One region of the Blautia wexlerae DSM 19850 genome, then DNA from elsewhere that is predicted to be linked to it. Evidence: predicted binding sites of a transcription regulator. Region 1 holds the regulator's gene; the other holds the start of a gene.
The links. The regulator HrcA, encoded in region 1, represses chaperone genes, less so after heat shock. The targets are predictions, from matches to a motif close to TGTTAGCACTCNNNNNNNNNGAGTGCTAACA.
Positions count from the first base shown of each region.

Region 1 (17,861 bases):
AACAAAAGTCACATAATGATCGCCACGTACATTCTTGTTTCTCAGAGACGGTACACCTTTTCCTTTCAGACGGATCCTTGTGTCTGTCTGAGTTCCGGGTTTCACTTCATATTCAACCTCTCCATCCACTGTGTTGATACGTACAGTACCGCCCAGTGCTGCCTGCGCGTATGTAAGAGGCGCAGTAGAGAAGATATTCATATCCTGTCTCTGGAAGATCGGATGACGTGCAACATTTACTTCTACAAGCAGATCGCCTCTCGGACCTCCGTTTGTACCCGGTTCACCCTTCTCACGGATGCGGATGCTCTGACCATTGTCAATACCTGCAGGTACAGATACCTGAATCTTCTTTCTTGAAGATGTATATCCGGTTCCGCGGCAGGAAGTACATTTATCCTTGATGATCTTACCTGATCCATGACAATCCGGACAAGTCTGTACATTACGCACCATTCCAAACATGGACTGCTGTGTATAAACAACCTGACCTTCTCCATGACATTTCGGACAGGTTACCGGTGAAGTACCCGGCTTCGCACCTGTTCCATGACAGGTGGTGCACTCGTCTTTCAGTACGATCTCCAGTTCCTTCTCACAGCCAAAGACAGCTTCTTCAAAAGTAATATTTACGCGTGCGCGGAGATTAGCTCCCTTCATCGGACCATTATTAGCACGTCTACTTCTGCTGCCGCCGCCAAATAAATCGCCGAAAATATCGCCGAAGATATCACCCATATCAGCACCGTTAAAATCAAAACCTCCGAAGCCGCCGCCGGCACCTCCTCCACCGTTTTCAAAAGCCGCATGGCCAAACTGGTCATACTGTTTTCTCTTCTCCGGATCGCTTAAGATGGTGTAAGCCTCTGTTGCCTCTTTAAATTTCGCCTCAGCCTCTTTATCTCCTGGATTTACATCCGGGTGATACTTCTTGGCCAGCTTACGATATGCTTTTTTAAGTGTTGCGTCATCGGCGCTTTTGTCCACGCCTAAGACTTCATAATAATCTCTCTTATCAGCCATGATTTTAATCCTATACCCGTTTTATTTATAACACAACTATTCAGTGAGAGAGACTCTCCCACTGAACAGTTATTATTGATATTTCCGTTGCAAATCTCTGCTTTTACAGAAATGTCACATTATACTTCTTTGTAATCAGCATCTACAACATCATCGTTGTTTCCTGCATCTGTGCTGCCTGCTGCACCGCCGCCCATATTCATGTCCGGTCCTGCCTGGCCGCCTGCCTGCTGTGTCTGCTCATACATTTTAGCGAAAAGCTTCTGAGCACTTTCCATCATCTTCTCCTGAGCAGCTTTGATATCTGCTACCTGAGAATCTGTCATCTCTTCTGCATTTGCAGTCTGAGACAGTAAATCTTTCAGTGCGTTCAGGTCTGCTTCTACAGCAGCTTTATCATTAGCATCGATCTTGTCTCCGGCTTCTTTCAGTGCATTCTCAACCTGGAATACCATGGAATCAGCATTGTTTCTTGTATCGATTGCTTCTTTACGTTTCTTATCCTGTGCTTCAAACTCAGCAGCTTCTTTTACTGCCTTGTCGATATCGGAATCAGACATGTTAGAACCAGCTGTGATTGTGATGTGCTGTTCTTTACCTGTTCCAAGATCCTTAGCAGATACATTTACGATACCGTTTGCATCGATATCAAATGTAACTTCAATCTGCGGAACGCCACGACGTGCTGGCGGGATTCCGTCCAGACGGAACTGACCAAGGGATTTGTTGTCTTTTGCAAACTGACGCTCACCCTGTACAACGTTGATATCTACTGCTGTCTGGTTGTCTGCTGCTGTTGAGAAAATCTGGCTCTTTCTTGTAGGAATTGTAGTATTTCTCTCAATCAGTCTTGTTGCAATACCACCCATTGTCTCGATGGACAGTGACAGTGGAGTAACATCCAGAAGAAGGATATCACCTGCACCTGCATCACCTGCAAGTTTACCACCCTGGATAGAAGCACCAAGTGCTACACACTCATCCGGGTTCAGGTTCTTGCTTGGCTCTTTGCCTGTTAACTGTCTTACTTTATCCTGAACAGCCGGGATACGGGAAGATCCACCAACCAGAAGTACCTGGCCAAGTTCAGATGCTGTGATACCTGCATCTGAAAGTGCACGACGTACCGGTTCTGCTGTCATTTCTACTAAGTCATGTGTTAATTCATCGAATTTAGCTCTTGTAAGGTTCATATCGAAGTGTTTCGGGCCTTCTGCTGTAGCTGTGATGAATGGCAGATTGATGTTTGTAGTTGTTGCGGAAGAAAGCTCTTTCTTTGCTTTCTCTGCAGCTTCTTTTAATCTCTGAAGTGCCATCTTATCATTGCTTAAGTCTACGCCTTCTGCTTTCTTAAACTCTGCAAGCATGTAATCTGTAACTTTCTGGTCGAAGTCATCACCACCAAGACGGTTGTTACCTGCTGTGGAAAGTACTTCGATAACGCCGTCACCGATTTCGATTACAGATACATCGAATGTACCGCCACCTAAATCGTATACCATGATCTTCTGTTCTTTTTCATTGTCAAGGCCATATGCAAGAGCTGCTGCTGTTGGCTCGTTGATGATACGTTTTACATCAAGACCTGCGATTTTACCGGCATCTTTTGTTGCCTGACGCTGAGCATCATTGAAATATGCAGGAACTGTAATAACTGCTTCTGTAACTTTCTCACCAAGGTATCCTTCTGCATCTTTTTTCAGTTTCTGAAGAATCATAGCGGAAATTTCCTGTGGGGAATATTTCTTGTCGTCGATTGTTACACGATAGTCAGTACCCATCTCTCTTTTAATGGAAGAGATTGTTCTCTCTGCGTTTGTTACTGCCTGACGTTTTGCAGGTTCACCTACAAGACGTTCTCCTGTTTTTGTGAAAGCGACAACTGATGGTGTTGTTCTTGCGCCTTCTGTATTAGCGATAACTGTTGGCTGTCCGCCTTCCATTACGGCTACACAGCTGTTTGTTGTACCTAAGTCAATACCAATGATTTTTCCCATAATCTTGTTCCTCCTGTTTATTTTCAACTAGATTTGATATATTCTATATTTTCATGTAAATTAGTTGGCTACTTTTACCATACTGTGGCGGACTACGAAATCCTTGTAGGTGTAACCCTTCTGGAATTCTTCTACCACAATATTCTCACCAGCTTCTTCATCCTCCACATGCATTACTGCGTTGTGGAAGTTCGGATCAAATTCCTTACCCACTGCTTCAATCGGTTTCACGCCCAGCTCATCTAATGTGGTGATCAGCTGTTTATAGATCATCTTCATGCCATCTGCAAAAGAATCTCCTTCAGGTGCCTGTGCAAGACCTCTCTCGAAGTTATCCACAACCGGAAGCATTTTCTCAACTATGTCCTTGGCTCCGATGATATACATGCTGGATTTCTCTTTCTCCGTTCTCTTACGGAAGTTATCGAATTCAGCCATGTTTCGTTTCAGCCTGTCTGTAAGTTCTTCAATCTGCTGTTCAAATTTATCTTTTTCTTTTTTCTTCTTGCCGAAGAAAGAAGTTTTTGATTTGCTGTCTTTCTTGTCATCCTGGGAAGCTTCCTCGTCTCCGTCCTCTACCGGGATTTCCTCTGTTTCTGCTTCGCCGTTCTCTACAACTTCAGGTTCATTCTCAACAGTTTCTTCTGTTACCGGAGTATCTGTTGTCTCTTCTTCCTGAGCTGTGTTCTTTGTTTCTTCTGACACTCTCTATTACCGCCTTTCTAACTCTCTTTCTTAATCAGTTCGTCCAGCTGGACTTTCAAAGCCTTCAGGCTGTCAACTACGTTTGCATAATCCATACGCTTGGGACCGATGATACCGATGGTACCATGCATTCCTTTTCCAAGTTCGTAAGTGGCTGTGACTACACTGCAGTCTTTCATGGTCTGCACCGGCATCTCATCACCAATGTACACCTGAATTCCTGTGTTCTCTGTATCAGACATTCTCTCTTTCACCAGGTCTACCAGATCCTGCTTCTCTTCAAATGCTGAAATCAGCTCGCTCGCTTTGCTTGTGTCTGCAAGCTCCGGATACTTGAAAATGTTGGTTGCTCCTGAAGTATATATCTGCATATCGTCTTCGTCTACCTGGATGGTGTCTGCCACTGCATCAAGGACTGTGCCAACCACAGAGCCATGTACACCTGCCTGTTCTTTCAGGCGGGCAATCATTCCCAGATTGATATCCTGAATGGGCACCCCATTTAAGTTGGTGTTAAGAAGAAGATTTAATTTCAGGATTGTCTGATCGTCCATCTCCTCATCCAGATTGATGATCTGGTTTCGGATGACATTGTTATCACTCACTACTACTGCCACAAGCTGAAGGGGTGTCACACGGGAAAGCTGGATGAATTTAATCTTGCTTCCGCTGTACTGTGGAACAGAGATCATTGTTGCATAGTTGGTATTGGAGGCCAGTACCTTTGCTACCTGCTTCAACATTTTATCCAGTTTGTCAGTTTTCTCTATCATGAGATCCTTGATTTCCTGAACCTCTGATTCCTTTTCTTTCATCAGCTCGTCTACGTAGAGGCGATAACCTTTATCAGAAGGAATTCTTCCGGCTGAGGTGTGGGGCTGTACGATATATCCCATATCTGTCAGGTCTGACATCTCATTCCGGATGGTGGCAGAGCTTACATTTAAATCTGCAAACTTGGAAATGGTCCGGGAACCCACCGGTTCGCCTGTTTCCATGTAGGTTTTGATGATGGCTTTTAGTATTTTCTTTTTACGATCATCTAATTCCTGATCCATGAAGTTCCACTCCTTTACTGCCTTTGTTTTGGTTTGTTAGCACTCATGTTTTAGGAGTGCTAACACCTTATGCTCATAAGATAGCACTCTTGATTTGGTTTGTCAATATTATTTTGTGAATTTTTTGTTATTTTATGAACAATAGGGGTTATTAAGATTATGTTATAGAAAAGGGACGCGGGGAGAAATTATTGATATTGTGTGCGGTTTCGGACGCTAAGAGATACTAAGTCTGCAGAAATCTGCTAAAGGCATGAGCCGGCTTGTCAAACTCGCTCCGTCTCAGACTCCGCTCAGACAGGTGATGCAGCCGGCTCATAACGCAGATTTCTGCAGACTAAGTATCTCTAAGCATCCTGCAAATGCACACAATATCAATAATTTCTCCCCGCTGGCTGTTCAGGACGATTATACAGGCGGGGCTCTCGCCTGGGAGGCGAATCGCCTCTTCTATAGCAATCCTTGTAAATAATGCATTTAAGACAGTTCAGCAAAGTGCGAAAGACAAGGAAGATATCTGACGCAGGATTTCACACTCTGATGGACTGGATTAAGATACATTATTTTAGAGAATTGCTATAGAATAACTATATCACTTGCTTGTCTTCAAATTCGATTACACAGATGAAAAAGACTCAGTATAGCACTATTTATCTAAAATATCCAGATTCTTTTTCAGGTCGATCATTTTATCGCGGAGTTCGGCGGCCTGTTCAAAGTTGAGGTCTGCGGCTGCGGCGCGCATTTGTTTTTCTACCTGGGCGATGAGTTTGGTGAGTTCTTTGCGGGTCATGGACTCTGGGTCTTTCTGGAGTCGGACTTCGGTTTCGGCTACTGCTTTGGATACGGCAATGAGGTCGCGGACTGCTTTTTTGATAGTAGTCGGAGTGATTCCGTGTTCTTTGTTATAGGCTTCCTGGATGGTTCGGCGGCGGTTGGTTTCGGTGATGGCTTTGTGCATGGAATCGGTCATGTTGTCTGCGTACATGATTACATGGCCTTCACTGTTTCGGGCAGCTCGTCCGATGGTCTGGATGAGAGAGGTTTCGGAACGGAGGAAGCCTTCTTTGTCTGCATCCAGGATTGCTACCAGGGTGATCTCCGGGATGTCCAGGCCTTCTCGAAGAAGGTTGATTCCTACCAGAACATCAAAAACATCCAGACGCATATCACGAATAATGCGGGCACGCTCTAAGGTATCGATATCGGAATGGAGGTAACGGACTCTGATTCCTACTTCTTTCATATATTCTGTCAGGTCTTCTGCCATTCGTTTGGTGAGAGTGGTAATCAGGATTTTGTGTTTCTTTGACACTTCTTTGTTTACTTCTCCGATCAGATCATCGATCTGGCCTTCAATGGGGCGGACTTCTACTTTCGGATCCAGAAGTCCGGTTGGACGGATGATCTGTTCTGCACGGAGGAGTTCATGATCATACTCATATTGTCCCGGAGTGGCAGATACAAACATGACCTGATCCAGTTTGGATTCGAATTCTTCGAAGCTTAAAGGACGGTTGTCCTTTGCCGAAGGAAGACGGAAACCATAGTCCACCAATGTCTGCTTCCGGCTCTGGTCACCGGCGTACATTCCTCCTACCTGAGGTACTGTGATATGAGATTCGTCTATAATAAGTAAGAAGTCATCTCCAAAATAGTCCAGCAGTGTGTATGGCGGCTGTCCGGGCTTTAATCCTGACAGATGTCTGGAATAATTTTCGATTCCTGAACAGAATCCGGTTTCTTTCATCATTTCAATGTCGAAATTGGTGCGTTCTGAGATTCGCTGGGCTTCCAGAAGCTTGTCTTCGCTTTTGAAATACTCTACACGTTCTTTTAATTCTTCTTCTATTGCTACAGCTGCTCTCTGAATCTGTTCTGCTGGCACTACATAGTGGGATGCAGGGAAGATGCTGATATGAGAACGCTGGCATTTGATTTCTCCTGTCAGTACATCAATTTCTGAAATACGGTCGATCTCATCTCCGAAAAATTCTACTCTCACGGCTGTATCGGAGCTGTTGGCAGGAAAAATTTCCAGGGTATCTCCACGGACACGGAAGGTGCTTCGGTGGAAGTCCATCTCATTTCTGGTGTACTGAATGTCAATCAGCTCCCGGATTACCTCATCCCTGTCTTTGGTCATTCCCGGACGCAGGGAAATCATCATGTCAAAGAATTCCTGAGGGGAACCCAGTCCGTAGATACAGGAAACGGAGGAAATGACCACTACGTCTTTCCGCTCTGACATTGCGGCTGTGGCAGAGAGACGGAGTTTGTCAATCTCGTCATTGATGGAGGAGTCTTTGGCAATATAGGTGTCTGAAGACGGGACATAAGCCTCCGGCTGATAGTAGTCATAATAGGAGACAAAATATTCCACTGCGTTCTCAGGGAAGAATTCTTTCATCTCACCGTAAAGCTGCGCCGCGAGAGTTTTGTTGTGGGCGAGGATGAGGGTTGGTTTATTAAGCTGGGCGATGACGTTCGCCATAGTGAAGGTCTTACCGGAGCCTGTGACCCCCAGTAAAGTCTCGAACTGGTTGCCTTGTTTAAAACCTTCGACCAGTTTCTCGATTGCCTGAGGCTGGTCACCGGTTGGTTTGTATTCGGAGTGCAATTTAAAATGATCCATAATATTCTCCTGTTTTAATCAAATTTCGCTTATCAAAAATTGAGATATGTTTTAGTATGGTTATGTTTTCAGTATATCATCCTATATAAAAAAAGTACAGAACAAGCGAATACCTGTTCTGCACTTTAGAACGTGTCGCTACTGTTCACACGCTACTATTCCGCGAGGTGTTTTGGCATGAATATGCCAAAATCCCGAGACATACAAGCCAAAATTCCATTGCCGCAGGCTATCTGGAATGAATTTTGGCTACGTTACTGCGAACGGAGCGAACAGTAATACGTATCGCGTTACTGTTCGCTCTGGCTGCCTAAAACCGAACAAATAGTCTTCTCAACTTTTTCTGCATCAACAGGTTTTGCAATATGTCCGTTCATTCCTTTTGCCAGTGCCTTTTTTCTGTCTTCCTCAAAGGCATTGGCTGTCATGGCTATGATTGGAATAGTGGCTTTGTCTTTATCTGACAGTCCGCGGATCATCTCAGTTGCCCTGTAGCCGTCCATGTTCGGCATCTGGATATCCATAAGGATCAGGTCATAGGTACCTGCCGGTTTCTGTTCTATCCTTGACACACATTGAACTCCATCCTCAACACGTTCAACTATAAGTCCCATATCCTCCAGGATAAACTCTGCGATTTCCGCATTCAGATCATTATCCTCTGCAAGCAAAATATGTTTTCCGCTGATCCTGGTTTCATCCATATCTGAAAATTTTTCCGTAGCCCGTTCATAGTAACTCTTATCAGCAATCCTGTATTCCAGGGTAACTGTAAATTTACTTCCTTCTCCCTGCTTACTTTCTACTTCAATAGTTCCGTACATCATATCAATATACTTCTTTATGATCGGCATTCCCAGACCTGTTCCCGCAATCTTTCCGTCTGTTGTATTTCGTTCCCTGGCAAAAGCCTCAAAGAGAGATGGAAGGAATTCTTCGCTCATTCCGATACCTGTATCAATTACCTGAGTCCGTATCCGCACATAGTCTTTCCTGTCACAGTCAAGCTCTGTGATCCTTATGGTAACTCTTCCCCCTGAAGCTGTATATTTTACCGCATTACTGATCAGATTGAGGAAAATTTCCCTGTTCTTCGTCTCATCGCAGATTACGTGCTCATGCTTGACATCGCATTCCATCTTAAGGTGAATACCTTTTTTCTCCGCTTCCGCCTGGAAAATTTTGTAAATTCCCTGATAAATATCTCTGATCTTCACATAATCTTCATCCAGTTCCACCTTACCGCTTTCAATCCGGGCCATGTCCAGCACATTATTGATAATAGACAGAAGCAGATTTCCGGACTGTTCCATCTTCTCCTGATAATCCAGAAGTTTCGGATCAGTCAGTTCCCTTTTTATCAGCTCACTGTATCCCAGCAGGGCATTCATGGGTGTCCGGATATCGTGAGACATATTGAAAAGGAAATCTGATTTGGCGGCATTAGCCTTTTCTGCCTGAATCTTGGCTTTTCTCGCTTGTATCAGCAGATAAACTATAATCCATACAATAATCAAGACCACACTTACAAACCAAATGGAAACTACCCGCAGATTATCCTTTATGTATTCTGCCAGAGTAACCTTGCCCGGTGCGTTTTCATATACGTAAAACTGACTGGAAAGTCTGGAAGCAGGCAGAGTCTGAATGGTTTTGTTCAGGATATTCATTAATGTTGTGTTTTCCCTGGTGACCGCAAAGCAGGAAGCGCCGGATTTCGTAAGAAAAATACTGCGCATTTTGCTGTCCTCCAGTGTCTTTAATGACTGTCCTGCCTTCACAACAAAGCAGTCTGCCTCGCCACTTTGAACTGCTTTATCGGCCTCAGCAGATGAGTCGTATTCCTTTATTTTCCAGAATGGATAATTAAAAGAAATATACCACTTCCCCAGCAGGTTATTCCTGCTCACTGCTACTGTATTCTCTTTATTTTCATCAAACTTCTTAACACCGGTGAGTACTGCAACATTAATTTCAAAAACAGTATTTGACAATACAATATCATTCTGCTCAGCTTCATATGGATTCTGGTTCATATGAAAAATCATATCAATCCTGTTATCCTTTAATGCCTGCAGCTCTTTCTCCTGGGATTCAAAACCTGTCAGTTGAAATTCTATGGCTTGTTCACCCAGATAACCGGATACCAGACTAATATAATCGTTAATAATTCCTACCGGTTTCTCTGACTCCGTATCCACAAGGCTGATACCCACATCATTTTTCAGATATCCAATCCGGACCGCCCCATGCTGTTCCAGCCAGTTCTGTTCCTCATCCGTAAGAGTTTCAAGGGAATTTGCGGAGAGATACCTTTTATAAAGATCGTCTGTATAAAAAGGATTCTCCCTCTCTATCTTCTGCATTACCTGATCCAGCTCTTCTTTCAAATCCGGGCGTTTTTTGCTGACTGCAAAATAATTATAGGAGCTACCAATCAGAATAGCAGGAGAAATATCGTCTCTTTCCCACTGTGGAGATTCATTTAAAACAAATCCGTCAATTTCATGATTTTTCAATTTCTGACGAACATCATCTACACCGGTAATATCAACCTGCTGCGTGTTCACTCCATGACTTTTCTCCCACTCATGGAACATTTCGGCAGGAAGTGCATTCGGCAGCATACCGATTCTTTTTCCATTTAATGTAGTCAGATCTGAAATGGAGATATCTGTATTAGAAGTATCCACATACAGGTAATATTTATCCTCTCCCATAGGCAATTCTGAAAAAAGCATGGAAGTGGAACGTTCCTCTGTATAGGAAATGCCTCCCAGCAGATCGATCTGTCCATTTTTCAGCATACTCATCAGTTCTGCCCAGCTTCCCTCCACATATTCATATTTCCATCCGGTATGCGCAGCTACTGCCTGCTGGTATTCGTAGCTGTAGCCTCTCCTCTGACCGTCTGGTCCTGTGGTATTATAGGTTCCCTCATACCAGCCTACTCTGACTGTTTTGGATTTTGCTTCCTCTGCTGATACAGGAAGGGGAAGCACAGTAATATATAAAATAAGGCATAATAAAATGCAGATATGTCTCTGTACATTTAACCTAAACTTTTTCATATAACTTTCTCCAAATGATTTTGTGTCTATCCGGTGAAGATATCTCAACAGATTATTGCCTTTTTCATTTACTTCACCCGGGTTATGGAAACATGTATCATGCTTCTGCAGATATCATACCTTATTTTCCGTCATTGCAACAGCCCTATATTTATTTTTTATACCTGTTTTTCAGTTTTCAGATAATCTTTACTTGCCAAAATTCATGGGCTACGACAACCGAATTCGGACAAAATATATCGCAAAGTGGGGCGTGCAGATTGCGGGAATGATTTTTCAGACACGCTCTAATGTGTCGACATGTTAATTCCTGAAACAATCTTGCAGGATAATTTTTTTTATTTCAAGGCGTAGGAAAAAGATGTAGCAGTGGCATAATCATTTGTATGCGAGTCCCCACCCACTGCTTATTGCTTTTCGCAACCTCCGCAGGGGACTTACTTGATTCGGTTAAAGTTACTATTTATTTAAATTTCGTATACAGAAAAAAGCAGCCCACAGACCATGTATGAAGGAAATCTGTGAGCCACCTTTTCTTTTCATCTTAGATGATGTTTATCTTTTTTTATCTTTGAAACAATAAAGAAGAAATCGTACGGTTTTTACTTTTGTAAAACTGAAATGCATTATTTAATAAACTTAACTTCCGGATAAATAGCCTGCTTAGCAGCTTCTTTTCTCTCATTGAAGATAACCTTGTTTTCTTCAAACAGGTTGCGCCCCTGTGCATCGATAGATACGATCAGCGGACCAAATTCTTTTACCTTGTTGCACCATAAGGTCTCAGGCATTCCAAGCTCATCCCAGTGATGTTCTACGATCTTCTCAACCTCTGTTGCAGCTACTACTGCACAGCCAGCCGGGAATACACAGTGGATCGCACCAAATTCTTTGCATGCACGCTCTGTATTCGGTCCCATTCCGCCTTTTCCAACGATTACTCTTACACCTGTAAGCTTAGTAAATTCATACTCAAATTTCTCCATACGCATGGAGGTTGTCGGTCCAACGGAAACCATTTCATAGTCATCTTCTGTTCCCTCAATTTTACGAACGATTGGGCCAGCGTGGAAAATTGCTTTGTCCTTGATATCATATGGAAGTTCTCTTCCATACTCAACCAGACGGCGATGTGCCACATCACGGCAGGTCATCAGCTCTCCGTCCAGCCATACAATATCACCGATTTTGATGTCAGCCAGGTCTTCTTCACTGATTGGTGTAATAAGAACTTTTTTATCTCCTCTGATTTCGATCATGTTTTTTCCCTCCGATTATGCGTTGAATTTCCATGTGGAATGTGTATCACAGGTTACTGTAAGGTCAGAATTTACGGTCAGGTGACCACGGCGGTGTGACCAGCAGCCTACATTTACTGCTACACCGATTGTAGACGGATGACGGGCTGTATTCTCGATATTAACACCCATTACAGAATATTTTCCGCCCATTCCCTGCGGTCCAAGGCCGATTGCATTGATTCCGTCTTCCAGAAGCCTCTCCATTTTTGCTGCATTTGCATTGTCATTGTGAGAACCGATCGGACGCATAAGTGCTTTCTTGGAGTTGAGGGCTGCTGTCTCTACAGATGTTCCTACACCTACACCCACAAGAAGCGGAGGACAAGCATTCAGTCCGTAAGTTGTCATCTGATCAAGAACAAAATCGGTAACGCCTTCATATCCTGCACCTGGCATAAGTACCATTGCTTTTCCCGGAAGAGTACATCCGCCTCCTGCCATGTATGCGTAAATCTCACATTTATCACTGTTTGGAACGATGTCCCACCATACAGTCGGAGTTCCTTTTCCAACGTTTTTCTTGGTGTTGTACTCGTCAAAAGTTTCTACAGAGTTATGTCTTAATGGTGCTGCAAAAGTAGCCTGTACAACAGCTTCTTTCAAAAGGGCTTCCAGCTCGTTGATGTACGGGAAATTAGTTCCGCATTTCAGCCAGAACTGAAGAACTCCTGTGTCCTGGCAGCTTGGGCGGTTCAGCTCTACAGCCAGTCCCTGGTTCTTAGTCATTGTCTCATAAAGTACTTTTGGAAGTGCTGCGCTTTCCTGAGAACCAAGCTCTTCCAGTTTTGTTACTACGTCGTCCGGTAATTTTTTTCCAATGTGGGCAACAAAATCTGCTACCATGTCTGTTAATACTTTAACTCCATTTTCCTTAGTCATGATTTACCTCCTGATCATTCAATGGTTTAGGGTTGTTTGGCTTTTAATTTTGGGTTATTTATCTAAAGCAGCATGTTTTCTGCTTTATTTCTATTGATACATTTACATTAAGCGGAAAATCTTCCGTCTCATATGGTTTATCCTCTCACGGATAGAACGGGAACAGAACAGGCAAAAGGATCATACAGATCACGAAGGATACCAGAATCAACGGTAAACCTGATTTCACGTAATCCTTGAATTTATATCCTCCAAGTCCTACTACCATAGTATTTGCAGGCATTCCAATCGGTGTTGCATATGCACAGGAGCCTGCGATAACAGTTGCGATAACAACAGCTCTCGGATCCGCACCAAGGTTGTTTGCCAGAGAAACTGCAATTGGGATCATCAGTGCGGTTGTGGCCGTGTTTGACATGAAGTTTGTCAGTGCACAGGTTACAATGAATATTACCAGAAGAAGCACAATCGGGTTCGGGTCTGCACCCAGAAGTCCTACGATCTTATCTGCTATCAGTTCACCGGCACCTGTTGTGTCCAGGGCTTTGGCAAGTGTAAGAGATCCTCCAAAAAGGAATACTACTTTCAGATCAATGGAAGCCAGTGCTTCTTTTTCTGAAAGAACTCCAACCAGCACCAGAATGATTGCTCCGATGCATGCAGAAATCTCAATGCTGACTCCGATCTGTTTCTCAAAAATCATTGCAAGAATCACAAGTATCAGAACTACCAGTGAAACAGTCTGTTTCCATTTCGGTACATCACTGAAATCTTTCTGTTTTTCAACAGTTGCCCCTACAGCCCCTTTTCCATCCGGAAGAAATCTGTATCCAATGAAAACGAAGTAGATAATTCCTACCAGAAGCATCGGGACTCCCACCGGTGCATACATGAAAAAGCTTGTGGAAAGCCCCATTTCCTGAAGTGCGTTTACACCCATCAGGTTTCCGGGTGCACCGATGATGGAAAGATTCCCGCCAAGCGCTGCTGCAAATACCAGTGGCATCAAAAGGCGGCTTCTTGAATAGCCGGATTCATCAGCGATTCCACAGACTACAGGGATCAGCACTGCTGCTGTACCTGTGTTTGATAAGAATCCGGACATCACACCTACGATTACCATGATTGCAATAATCAATGTTCTTTCTGTTCTGGCAAATCTGGTGACCAGACCTCCGATTTTATTTGCCATTCCTGTTTCAAATAGTGCCTGGCCTACTACAAACATGCCAACACAAAGGATTACGTTACTGTTTACATACTGTGAAAACGTTGTAGATACATCCACTACTCCGGTGAGTGTCAATCCGATTGCACAGATCGAAGCTGTAAGCCCAAGTGGTATCTTTTCGAGGATGAAACTAATGATCGTAAACACAAGAAATAACAGTGTGATTGTTTGTTGAGACATTTTATTGATCTCCTTTCACTTTTTCTCTGTGATTTCGTTTTTTATTTTGCTCTTCGCTTTTGTCTTACTTATCCGTCTTTTTTATTAATCTCTCTTGAAAGGTACCGGCCGTGCACGTTTCCTTTGATGAGTTTATTATAAATCATGCACGTATAAAAAAACAAATTAATGGGTTGCATATCCCCATAAAAAATTTTTATAATCTCAATTTTAGCAGGTTTTTTTTATGCAATATTACTACATTAAAAAAAAACTTTAGAAATAAATATGGAAATTATGATAGGTATATGGTATTTTTTATTTGAAGATAACTTAAAGCAGTTTCAGAAAATACTGCAATTGCTATAGAAATGACATATAGAACGAACTTAGAGGTATTTACTTATGACACTTAACCAACTCCGTTACTTTTGCACAGCAAGCCGCTGCCACAGTATCACCAAGGCAGCCGAGGAATTATACGTTACTCAGCCCACTGTGTCCGTTGCTATCCGCGACCTGGAAATTGAATTCGGCATCAGCCTTTTCTATAGGAAGGGAAACCGACTGATTCTTACCGAAGAAGGCGAAGAGCTTTATAACAAAGCTACCTACATTCTTCAGTACTGCACCGAGCTTCAGGCAGATTACTCCAGTATGGCGAGAGTAAAGCCCCCTCTTCGTATCGGAATTCCGCCTATGCTGAGCACCGTCTTTTTTCCTGAGCTTCTCATCGCATTTCATGACCAATATCCGGAAATCGCTGTTGTTCTGGAGGAATATGGCTCTGTCCGTGCCTGCAATCTGGTACAGGACGACACTCTGGATCTGGCTCTGGTAAATATGGAACAGTATAATATTGATAAGTTTAACAAGGCTCTCCTTGCCAACGACCAGGTTGTTTTTTGTGTAAGTGATGACCACCGACTGGCAGACAAAGAAGTGGTTACCACAAAAGAAATGTCTAAAGAATCTTTAATCTTTTTCAATGCTGATTCCGTACAGAACCAGTTGTTGAAAACACGTTTCGAAATGGACGGTTACATTCCGGATATCGTCATGCGCAGCAGCCAGATTTATACGATTTTGCAGCTAGTAAAGACCTGTAAATATGGAAGTTTTCTCTATTCCAGCATGACCGACAGATTTGCCTCTTCCGGCATAAAAGGAATTCCCCTCAGTCCACCCATCCGCATAAAGATCGGAATGATATGGAAAAAGGGGAAATATATCAGTGACAATATGCAGAAATTCCTGAACTTCACCAGGATGTACTACCGAGAACATCCGCTGATTCAGAAGTTCTGATTTGTACGCCACTAAGCTGAAAAAAGCAACTTACTACAAGTACATTGTAAAGGCTTACAAGATGGTGGATGGAAAGAAAGTAATCACAGGTACCTCCGTAGCAGTACATTCAATAACTAAGGATGGAAAATACGGCGTAGCCAAAGCTGTTTCCATTATAAAGATTGGAAATAAGAAGAATGATACAGAAGTAACCTTAAAGAAAGGTAAAACTGCTCAGATTACAGCTATAGAAATAAAGAAAGACAAAAAAATCAAACACCACAGAAATCTCTACTATGAAAGCAGTAATACAAAAGTAGTAACTGTGACATCTGATGGTGTAATCAAAGCTATGAGAAAAGGAAACTGTAAGATATGGGTATATGCACAGAATGGTGTATATAAAGTGATTACAGTTACAGTAAAATAATTTTTATGTGCGCATCAGTTTTACGGCTGATGCGCATATTTTTATGACCACATGAGGTCCTGCATATTGGAGTCAGACTCCACGAAATACCGATATGTTCAAACACACTCCAAAAGATAGTCAAATGAATAGTTTGATATCAGAAATCCATTGCAAATTGTCCAGAGATACCATAACGATTGAACTCCGAAAAATATATATAAAAATTTTATATATGTATTGACATTGTGGTAGCATCGAAGTATAGTATATATAAAATTTATATATATAAATATTTTACATATATACCAGGAGGTGATTCCATGTATTTTCCGGTATCAGCATTATTGATTGAATATATGATACTGTCAGTGGTAGAAAGCAGGGATTCTTATGGCTATGAGATCAGTCAGACAGTGAAGAAGGCTGCTGACATTAAAGAATCTACGCTCTATCCCATATTGAAGAAGTTACAAAGTGCAGGATATCTGACTACCTATTCGCAGGAGTATCAGGGAAGAAAGAGAAAATACTATTCCCTTACAGAAGAAGGCAAGGCACAGATTGCATATCTGAGCAATGAATGGCAAATCTACAAAGACACTGTAGATGGAATTATTGAAGGGAGGATAAGAGGTTGAGCAGAGAGGAATATTTAAACCAGCTGCATAAATATCTGCGGAAGCTTCCGAGACAGGACTATGAAGATGCAATGGAATATTTTACCGAGTATTTTCAGGAGACAGATGAGGAAGGAGCAGAAGAACTGATGAAAGAACTTGGTACGCCGAAGGAGGCTGCCAGAGAACTGATGGCGAATCTTCTGAATAAGAAAATAGAAGCTCATCAGAATTATGAAACAGATGGACAGACCAGAGCAGAACAGAAAGGTTCCGGAAAACATGTGGTATGGATAGCGCTATTGGTATTATTTGCAGCACCGGTAGGAGCTCCGCTTCTGGCAGCATTTGCTGCAGTCGTTCTTGCATTAGTTGTGTGTGTATTTGCAATTTTGTTATGTGTAGTTTTATGTCTGATGCTTATTGGCGGGAAAATCCTTGTCCGCGGTATACTGGCAGTCCCGTTTTCTATGAGCGGTTTTGCAATGCTTACAGGAAGTGGGCTGTTGGCTGTGGGCGCTGGCATCCTTGGTGTACTGTTGTGCGTATATCTATGTAAATGGAGCAGCATGCTAATTGCGAAGCTGGTACGCCGGATCACTGGCAGAAAGAGAGAGAGGTTAGAACGATGAAAAGATGGGCAAAGGCATGGCTTGCAGTAGGAGTCGGATGCTGTGTATGTGGTACAGCTTTGACGGGCATCGGTGTTGCGAGCGGTGGAAGTAAATATGTGAAATCAGCGGATTTAAACAAAATGGATGGAGCTGCAAAAAAAAGCGATAATGAGATGGTTCTTAAGAAAACAAAGCTTGATGATTTCGACTCAGCAGACATCTCCATGACAGATATGAATTTGCAAGTAGTCAATTCAAATGATCAGTACTGTTATATTTCTTATCGGGCATCCGATCAGAAAAAGGATCCGATCAGTTATCAGGTAAAGGATGGTAAATTAAGGATTCAGGAAAATAACAATGATGGGAAGACTTATTATCATGTTGATATCGGATTTTTGTCGGGTCTTTTGGGTGAAGGAACACTTACTACAGATGAAAATGTGGTAACAATTTACGTGCCGGAAGGTCAGAAATGGAAGCTTGCAGATATTAAATCGGATATGAGCAATATATTGCTGAATGGATGCGAAATCGAAAATGGAGCCGTTCAGACGGATTCAGGAGATGTATTTTTTAAAAATTGTGATTTCAATAATCTGAAAGTGAAAACGGATATGGGTGATCTTTGTTTTATTGGTAAAGAAGACGTGATGCGCACATGGAACATACAGGTGAATACTGATATGGGAGATATCAATGTAGATGATGCGCTGACCGGTAAGATGGTGGAAGACCAAGATGACTGTGATATTTCTTACACACAAAAAGGAACGGGCGGAAATCTGGTGATCCAGACTGACAGTGGAAATATAAGGCTGAAGTGCAGATAACGTTACTGTTTACTTCATTCTCAACAACAGAGCCTT
Region 1 is NZ_CP102267.1:3,184,756-3,202,616, forward strand. Features, by position in the region: gene dnaJ (molecular chaperone DnaJ) at 1-1,023, opposite strand, end outside; gene dnaK (molecular chaperone DnaK) at 1,143-3,020, opposite strand; gene grpE (nucleotide exchange factor GrpE) at 3,081-3,725, opposite strand; gene hrcA (heat-inducible transcriptional repressor HrcA) at 3,743-4,783, opposite strand; gene uvrB (excinuclease ABC subunit UvrB) at 5,430-7,418, opposite strand; gene NQ550_RS14840 (transporter substrate-binding domain-containing protein) at 7,709-10,489, opposite strand; gene NQ550_RS22925 (DUF6783 domain-containing protein) at 10,668-10,748, opposite strand; gene NQ550_RS22615 (DUF6783 domain-containing protein) at 10,728-10,796, shown strand; gene ttdB (L(+)-tartrate dehydratase subunit beta) at 11,116-11,748, opposite strand; gene ttdA (L(+)-tartrate dehydratase subunit alpha) at 11,764-12,669, opposite strand; gene NQ550_RS14855 (SLC13 family permease) at 12,815-14,080, opposite strand; gene NQ550_RS14860 (LysR family transcriptional regulator) at 14,465-15,367, shown strand; gene NQ550_RS14865 (Ig-like domain-containing protein) at 15,369-15,779, shown strand; gene NQ550_RS14870 (PadR family transcriptional regulator) at 16,082-16,399, shown strand; gene NQ550_RS14875 (DUF1700 domain-containing protein) at 16,396-17,010, shown strand; gene NQ550_RS14880 (DUF4097 family beta strand repeat-containing protein) at 17,007-17,825, shown strand.

Region 2 (4,145 bases), 160 kb from region 1:
ATAACGTTTATCTCGTCATAAGGAAATGGAGCAAGCCCGATACTTGCAAATATATATCTGCATTATGTATTGGATAACTGGTTTGATGTAATCGTGAAGAGACAGTGTAAAGGAGAGTGTTATCTTATCCGATACTGTGATGATTTTGTCTGTTGTTTTCAGAACCAGTATGAAGCAAAAATATTTAAGCAGAGGCTGGAAGAACGCTTTGCAAAATACGGATTGGAACTGGCAGGAGAAAAGACGAAGATATTGGAATTCGGGAGGTTTGCCAGGCACAACAGAAAAGCAAGAGGAGAGAGAAAACCAGATACCCTTGACTTTCTTGGTTTCACATTTTATTGCGGAATGGACGGAAAGAGAGAGTTTTTCCGTTGTAGGGTAAAGACCAGCAAGAAGAAATTTCGCAGTAAGATAAAAGCAATGAAAGAATGGATAAAGGCACATCGAGCAATGCCATTGGAACTGATATTTAAAACAGTGAATGCAAAATTGCGGGGACATTATCAGTATTATGGAGTGACCGACAATACAAGGGAAGTGAAGAATTTCCTAGTACAGACAAAATGGTTATTGTATAAATGGCTGAATCGGAGAAGCCAGAAAAGAAGTTATACGTCGGATACCTTTTTTAATGGACTGCTTCGAACATTCCCATTGTTAGAACCAAGTATTAAGGTAAGTTTGTTTTATAGATAAAGTATGAAATATAAAGTGAAAAGCCGTATGCGTTAATAGCGCACGTACGGTTTTGCGTAGGGGTATGGGGAGTAATCCCCATATCTACTAGAGACATAACCACATAGATGTAACAATGGACGTATATAACCATGTAAGTGAGATGTCCAGAATTGAGAGTGAAATCACAAGGCTGGAAAGCGTAGCAATTAGCTGACACCAAAAATAAAAAATTGGTGTCAAAATGGTGTCAAACCAAGAAAAAGTGATGATTATAAGGAAGAAAAAGTGTTGCAAACCTCGTAAAATCAAGGTTTGCAAAAAAAATCTCAAAAAATTAGCACTCACCTCTTGACAGTGCTAACAACGTGTGTTATATTACATGCAGAACAAAGGAAACAACATATTTCTCCTTCGGGAGAGATATTTCTCATATAAGAGGAGGGTTAGCCTATGAATATCAGTAAATTTACACAGAAATCCGTACAGGCTGTCCAGGATCTGGAGAAGGTTGCTTATCAGTTTGGCAACCAGGAGATTGAAGAGGAGCATCTTTTATATGCTCTGCTGGAACAGGAAGACAGCCTGATTCTTAAACTGATTGAGAAAATGGAGATAGATAAGGATTATTTCAGAAATTCTCTGAATCAGGCACTGGATGCCAGGGTTAAGGTATCCGGCGGTGAGCTTCGTTTCGGACAGTATCTGAACAAGGCTCTGGTCAGTGCAGAGGATGAAGCCAAGGCAATGGGAGATGAATATGTCTCTGTAGAGCATTTATTCCTTGCCTTGTTGAGATATCCAAGTCCGAGCATGAAGAAACTGTTTCAGGAATTTGGCATTACTAAGGAGCGTTTCCTGCAGGCACTTTCTACAGTACGAGGCCATCAGCGTGTAGTCAGTGACAATCCAGAAGCTACTTATGATACTTTGAATAAATATGGCGAGGATTTAGTCGAAAAGGCACGTAACCAGAAGCTAGATCCTGTGATCGGACGTGATGAGGAAATCCGTAATATCATCAGAATCCTTTCACGTAAGACCAAGAACAATCCGGTGCTCATCGGTGAGCCTGGTGTAGGTAAGACTGCAGCAATCGAGGGTCTTGCACAGCGAATCGTGGCAGAGGATGTGCCGGAAGGTCTGAAGGATAAGAAGATTTTTGCCCTGGACATGGGTGCTCTGGTGGCAGGTGCCAAATACAGAGGTGAGTTTGAGGAACGTCTGAAAGCAGTCCTTGAAGAAGTAAAGAAGAGTGAAGGAAACATCATTCTTTTCATTGATGAGTTACATCTGATCGTTGGTGCAGGTAAGACTGACGGAGCCATGGATGCAAGCAATATGCTGAAGCCTATGCTTGCCAGAGGTGAGCTTCACTGTATCGGTGCAACAACTCTGGATGAGTATCGTCAGTATATTGAGAAAGATGCCGCTCTGGAACGTCGTTTCCAGCCTGTTATGGTAGATGAACCTACAGTGGAGGATACCATTTCCATCCTTCGTGGTCTGAAGGAGAGATATGAGGTCTTCCATGGTGTTAAGATCACAGACAGTGCGCTGGTTGCAGCAGCTACACTTTCACATAGATATATCACAGACCGTTTTCTTCCTGATAAGGCCATTGACCTGGTGGATGAGGCCTGTGCCCTGATCAAGACAGAGCTGGATTCCATGCCTTCAGAGCTGGATGAACAGCGCCGTAAGATCATGCAGCTGGAGATCGAGGAATCTGCACTGAAGAAAGAGACAGATAATCTGAGTAAGGAACGTCTGGAAACACTTCAGAAGGAGCTGGCAGAGCTTCGTGATACCTTTAATACACAGAAAGCACAGTGGGATAATGAGAAGCATTCTGTAGAAAAATTACAGAAGCTTCGTGAGCAGATCGAGGATGTGAATAAGCAGATCCAGAAAGCAAAACAGAATTATGATCTGGAGAAGGCTGCACAGTTACAGTACGGCGAACTTCCGAAATTACAGCAGCAGCTGGAAATCGAAGAAAAGAGTGTCAAAGAAAGTGACAGAAGTCTGGTTCATGAGGCAGTCACTGATGATGAGATCGCAAGGATCATTTCCAGATGGACCGGTATTCCTGTAACAAGACTGACAGAAGGCGAGAGAGCCAAACTCCTCACTTTGGAAGATCAGCTTCACAAGAGAGTTGTAGGTCAGGATGAAGGTGTGAAGAGGGTTACAGATGCAATCCTTCGTTCTAAAGCCGGCATCAAGGATCCGACTAAACCAATCGGTTCCTTCCTGTTCCTTGGTCCTACAGGTGTAGGTAAGACAGAGCTTGCCAAAACTCTGGCAGAGAATCTGTTTGATGATGAACAGAATATGGTCAGAATTGATATGAGTGAATACATGGAGAAGTATTCTGTATCCAAACTGATCGGAGCGCCTCCCGGATATGTAGGATATGAGGAGGGTGGCCAGCTTACTGAGGCAGTCCGCCGTAAACCATACAGTGTTGTACTTTTCGATGAGATTGAGAAGGCACATCCGGATGTGTTTAACGTACTGTTACAGGTACTGGATGATGGCCGTATCACAGATTCTCAGGGACGTACGGTTGACTTTAAGAATACAATTCTTATCATGACTTCCAACATTGGTTCTCCGTATCTGCTGGATGGTATTGATGAGAATGGTGAGATCAAACCTGAGGCTCAGAGTCAGGTTATGGATGACCTGAGAGGCCATTTCCGTCCGGAATTCCTGAACCGTCTGGATGAAATAATTATGTTCAAGCCCTTGACAAAATCCAATATTGGTAAGATAGTAGACTTGATGGTCGGCGAGCTTGACAAACGTCTTGCAGACCAGGAGCTTTCCCTGGAACTGACAGATGCAGCCAAGGATCAGGTTATCGAGAATGGCTATGACCCGGTATATGGTGCACGTCCGTTGAAGCGCTATCTGCAGAAATATGTAGAGACTCTTGCGGCGAGAAAGATTTTGTCCGGAGATGTTCACGCAGGTGATACTCTGGTGCTGGATGTTCAGAATGGGGAATTCATTGTTACGGTAAAGGACGGAAACTAAATGATACCCAAAGATCCAATGATTCTGCTGAGTTATGTAAATACTCAGCTCAGGGATTACTATGATTCCCTGGAAGCACTCTGCACATGCAGAGGATTGAAGAAAGACGAACTGGTGGCGAAGATGCATTCCATCGACTATGAGTATGATGAAGCAACCAATCAGTTCATATAAGAAATATGCGAAATGCTCTCTGACAGCGGGAATTGCTGTTGGGGAGCATTTTTCGTATTGCATATAAGAAAGATCCCTGCTTTAATTGCTCAAAAGTGATAAACTGCGGAGCAGTTATTGGGTCATGTGTTTCAAAATCAGTACAATCTTAAAAAATAGATAAGGCAGTACAAAAAAATGTCAGTAATAAAGATTAAATCGTTAAAATATAAACGAAAATAATCAGGGAATATGTAAAAAATGTATAA
Region 2 is NZ_CP102267.1:3,354,547-3,358,691, reverse strand. Features, by position in the region: gene NQ550_RS15620 (reverse transcriptase domain-containing protein) at 70-699, shown strand; gene clpB (ATP-dependent chaperone ClpB) at 1,132-3,723, shown strand; gene NQ550_RS15610 (DUF4250 domain-containing protein) at 3,724-3,897, shown strand.
Region 2: the regulator HrcA is predicted to act here: its motif matches at 1,014-1,044, upstream of clpB (ATP-dependent chaperone ClpB).